Regions from separate parts of the Clostridium sp. BJN0001 genome, predicted to be linked through region 1. Evidence: a T-box and tRNA genes for the amino acid it is inferred to sense, from the RefSeq annotation. Region 1 holds a T-box; the other holds one or more tRNA genes.
The links. The T-box of region 1 lies ahead of alaS (alanine--tRNA ligase). A T-box ahead of a tRNA ligase gene usually reads a tRNA of that ligase, here a tRNA-Ala.
Positions count from the first base shown of each region.

Region 2: it encodes a tRNA-Ala, which carries the amino acid that the T-box ahead of alaS (alanine--tRNA ligase) is inferred to sense. The anticodon was not compared.

Region 1 is NZ_CP094971.1:1,703,753-1,706,220, forward strand. Features, by position in the region: gene alaS (alanine--tRNA ligase) at 1-955, opposite strand, end outside; T-box leader at 1,006-1,180, opposite strand; gene MTX53_RS08240 (TIGR04086 family membrane protein) at 1,280-1,648, opposite strand; gene yajC (preprotein translocase subunit YajC) at 1,711-1,995, opposite strand; gene tgt (tRNA guanosine(34) transglycosylase Tgt) at 2,091-2,468, opposite strand, start outside.
Region 2 is NZ_CP094971.1:2,468,513-2,470,980, forward strand. Features, by position in the region: gene MTX53_RS11975 (VanZ family protein) at 1-110, opposite strand, end outside; gene MTX53_RS11980 (hypothetical protein) at 162-605, opposite strand; gene MTX53_RS11985 (hypothetical protein) at 710-862, opposite strand; tRNA gene MTX53_RS11990 (tRNA-Ala) at 928-1,003, opposite strand; rRNA gene rrf (5S ribosomal RNA) at 1,012-1,128, opposite strand; rRNA gene MTX53_RS12000 (23S ribosomal RNA) at 1,192-2,468, opposite strand, start outside.

The DNA of each region.
Region 1 (2,468 bases):
TAATTCCAAGAGTTTTTCCATGTCTTGCAGCTCTTCTTAAAAGTCTTCTAAGAACATAACCTCTTCCTTCATTTGAAGGCATTATGTCATCAGCAATCATAAATGTTATAGATCTTATATGATCTGTTATTATTCTTAATGACACATCAGTTTTATAGTCTTTTCCATATACTACATTAGCTTTTTTACCTACTGCATTTAATATATTCTGAATAGTATCTATTTCAAAAATACTTTCTTTTTCTTGCATTATTGTTGCAACTCTTTCAAGTCCCATCCCTGTATCTATATTGGGATTCTTAAGTTTATCATATCCACCTTTGCCATCGCCTTCAAACTGAGTAAATACAAGGTTCCAAAATTCTATTATTTTATCTTCATCAGAATATTTAGTGAATTCCTCTGCTGTTTTAGGATCCACACCAGTTTTGTTAAAATGTATTTCTGTACATGGACCACATGGACCTTCACCATGTTCCCAGAAATTATCTTCTTTTCCAAGTCTAAAAATATGTTCTGGTATTACATCTGTAAAAGTAGTCCAGTATTTATAAGCTTCATCATCATCTAAATATATAGTTACATAAAGTTTTTCCTTTGGAAGCTTTAAAACCTGTGTGATAAATTCCCATGCCCATGGAATAACTTCTTTCTTAAAGTAATCTCCAAAAGAAAAGTTTCCAAGCATTTCAAAGAATGTACCATGTCTGCTTGTAATTCCTACATTCTCAATATCTCCAGTTCTTACACATTTCTGACATGTAGTAACTCTTGTTCTTGGTGGTTTCTCAAGTCCTGTAAAATATGGCTTTAAAGGTGCCATTCCTGCATTTATAAGTAATAAGCTTTTGTCATTTTTAGGAACTAACGAAAAGCTTTTTAAACGCAAATGTCCTTTAGATTCAAAAAATTTTAAATAAGCCTCTCTTATATCATTAGTTTTCATATAATTCATAATTTTACCTCCGTAAATAAATAATTCTGCAAAAAAAAATCCTCCCCTGTAAAAGGGACGAAATTAAAAACATATTCCGCGGTACCACCCTTGATTATGTACAATACATCACTCAAAAGGAAAGACTCCAGGGCAGCTTCAACAAAAAGAAGTATGATACTTTCACCAACCGTATCATCTCTAAATACTTAATTTAAGTTTACTATTCCCATTCAACGCCTAATATTAACTTATATAGAAATTATATTTCATATAATTAATTATGTCAATTAGTTTTAACTTTTATCTGGTTTTACTTAAATTAGAAAACCAGACACTTCTTAATTATTTTGTATTTATTCCAAGCATTCCTGCAAGTATTCCGACTGCAATACTTCCAAATAATTTTATTATTTCCATGGATCCAAATTCTATAGAACGATACAAAAATGCTGAAATCAAAAAAATCATTATATAATACCCAATAGCAACTACAAGCCCTGTCATCCAGCCTTTATTGTTATTATTTCTAGCCGCAATAACAGCTCCAAGAGTTAAACTAAGTAATGAAATTATGACATAAACCGCATTTAATATACCTACTTTTATAGTAAATTTAGACATAACTGCTGAAAGAAAAAAAATAGATATAGCACATATAAATATAGAACTTGCAATTCCTTTAGAAACTGATATTATAAATTTATTTTTCATCTAAATATACCCCCTTGTTATTCTATATATATGTTAGAATTCAAGAGGGTATGTTTAAAAAATTATTCTTCTTTTGCTAATATATGTGCAATTCCATTTTTTTGAACTTTAATTTTTGTTTTAGCAGGACTAGTTTCTAGTGTAACAGTTTTATCATCAACGTATGTTATTTTACCAATAATTCCGCCTCTTGTTACTACATTACTATCTACTTTTAAAGAAGATAGCATTTCATCATATTTTTTTCTTCTCTTTTTATCTGGTAGCATTACTAAAAAATAGAATACCGCAAATACTAATGCTAGTGGTAATACATAGCTCATAAGTATAGCTGAAATATTTTGCATTATTTTTCCTCCTTAATAATAAATAAAAAATAATATTTGTTTATGTTAAGTAGTTTACATTTCTTTTGTTTTATTGTCAATACATAGAAAACTTACTATTCTCCTCTATGCCAGTTTTCAAGGCATTCTGCTTTATAATCAGAGAATGTTCCATTATCAATAGCATCTCTAATTTCTTTCATCATATTATTATAAAAATATAAATTATGAAGAACACATAATCTCATTGCAAGCATTTCTTTTGCTTTAAATAAATGTCTTATATATGCTCGTGAATAATTTCTGCATGCTGGGCAGTTACATTTCTCATCTATTGGTCTTGAATCAAGTTCAAACTTAGCGTTCATAAGATTTAGTTTTCCCTTACTTGTATATACATTTCCATGTCTTCCATTACGTGCAGGAAGAACACAATCAAAGAAATCTACTCCTCTTTCTACAGCTTCTAGTATATTTTCAGGGATTCCTACTCC
Region 2 (2,468 bases), 760 kb from region 1:
TAACTTTGACTATCTGAAACTTCACCCGATTTTGCAGACATAAAAAAAATAAAAATCATCCACAAAATCAAAAGAGTTAGATAAATAAAAGCTTTCCTCCTATTTTTCATTGTTCCTCCATTTTAAATTATCAAAACATGATTTTCTTAAGTATATAAATTCTAATTTATTTCAGAAATATATTTATTTATATATGCAAGTGACTCCTCAACAAGTTGCTGACTTTTCTCAAAATTTTCAATTTTCATTTCAAGACTTGATAACTTCTCTTCTTGTCTTATAAGTATCTTTCGTACATCTTTTAAAAGCTTTGCTTCATAAGAAACTTGAATTCCATCATCATCAATAAATATTTTTTCAGGTGGTTCTCCACATTTTGTACATTTTTCATATATCTTATTTTTATCTTCATCATAAAAAACTTTAAATGTATCATTAGCACATTTTGAACAATTTGATAATATTCTATAATCATAATCCGTAAGATTATACTCATACTTTGATCCACATTCTTTACATACAATCTTTAACTTACTATCGTCTTCATGTATATAAAACTGATTTCCATTGCATCCATTTTTTTTGCACACAATAGTCTTAATCATTATTAATCACAACCCCTAACAATTGTATATTTTTTACATTTATTATACATCGCTAAAGTAAATTTGTACATAAAATAAAAACTAGTATTTTCTACATTTTATACTTATTTGTCAAATAATCCGCCACCATTGCCTTGTCTTGAACCTTGTCTTGAATGACCTATTACCTTCTTAGGTTTTAAATTGCCTTGAATATTTTTACCTTTTTTCTTCTTTTGTTCTATTATTTTTTTCATCATTTCTATATTTTTTTCCAAAATAACGACACCTCTTTTATTATATAATAAAAAAAGACTGTTGATTAAACAACAGTCTAACTAAATGGTGGAGATAAAGGGATTCGAACCCTTGACCCCCTGCGTGCAAGGCAGGTGCTCTCCCAACTGAGCTATACCCCCATAAACTAACCTGGCGACGTCTTACTCTTCCACACAGTCACCCATGCAGTACCATCAGCGCTATAGACCTTAACTGTCCTGTTCGGTATGGGAAGGAGTGTTACCTCTACGCCATCATCACCAGATATTTTTGAAAGATTTGTTCTTTCAAAATTGCATATAAATCATGTATTACAACTTTTTTTAATTTGGTCAAGCCCTCGACCTATTAGTATCAGTCAGCTAAATATATTACTATACTTACACCCCTGACCTATCAACCTTGTCGTCTTCAAGGGGTCTTACTAGCTTACGCTATGGGAAATCTTATCTTGAGGTGGGCTTCACACTTAGATGCTTTCAGTGTTTATCCCGTCCCGACTTAGCTACCCAGCTATGCTTCTGGCGAAACAACTGGTACACCATAGGTCAGTCCATCCCGGTCCTCTCGTACTAAGGACAGCTCCTCTCAAATTTCCTACGCCCGCGACGGATAGGGACCGAACTGTCTCACGACGTTCTGAACCCAGCTCGCGTGCCGCTTTAATGGGCGAACAGCCCAACCCTTGGGACCTACTTCAGCCCCAGGATGCGACGAGCCGACATCGAGGTGCCAAACCTCCCCGTCGATGTGAACTCTTGGGGGAGATCAGCCTGTTATCCCCGAGGTAGCTTTTATCCGTTGAGCGATGGCCCTCCCACGAGGTACCACCGGATCACTAAGCCCGACTTTCGTCCCTGCTCCACCTGTATGTGTCGCAGTCAGGCTCCCTTCTGCCTTTGCACTCTTCGAACGATTTCCGACCGTTCTGAGGGAACCTTTGGGCGCCTCCGTTACATTTTAGGAGGCGACCGCCCCAGTCAAACTGCCCACCTAACAATGTCCTGTCACCAGTTTCATGGCATCCAGTTAGAACTTCAGTACTGTCGGGGTGGTATCCCAACAACGACTCATTCAGATCTGGCGACCTGAATTCCCAGTCTCCCACCTATCCTGTACAGACAATACCGAAATTCAATGCTAAGCTACAGTAAAGCTCTACGGGGTCTTTCCGTCCAATCGCGGGTAACGAGCATCTTCACTCGTACTACAACTTCGCCGGATTTGCAGTTGAGACAGTGCACAAGTCATTACGCCATTCGTGCGGGTCAGAACTTACCTGACAAGGAATTTCGCTACCTTAGGACCGTTATAGTTACGGCCGCCGTTTACTGGGGCTTAAGTTCATACCTTCGCTTGCGCTAAGTATTCCCCTTAACCTTCCAGCACCGGGCAGGCGTCAGCCCCTATACATCAGCTTACGCTTTAGCAGAGACCTGTGTTTTTGTTAAACAGTTGCTTGTGCCTATTCTCTGCGACCTGCTCTCGCAGGCACCCCTTATTCCGAAGTTACGGGGTCAATTTGCCTAGTTCCTTAACTGCAATTCTTCCGTCGGCCTTAGGATTCTCTCCTCATCTACCTGTGTCGGTTTGCGGTACGGGCAC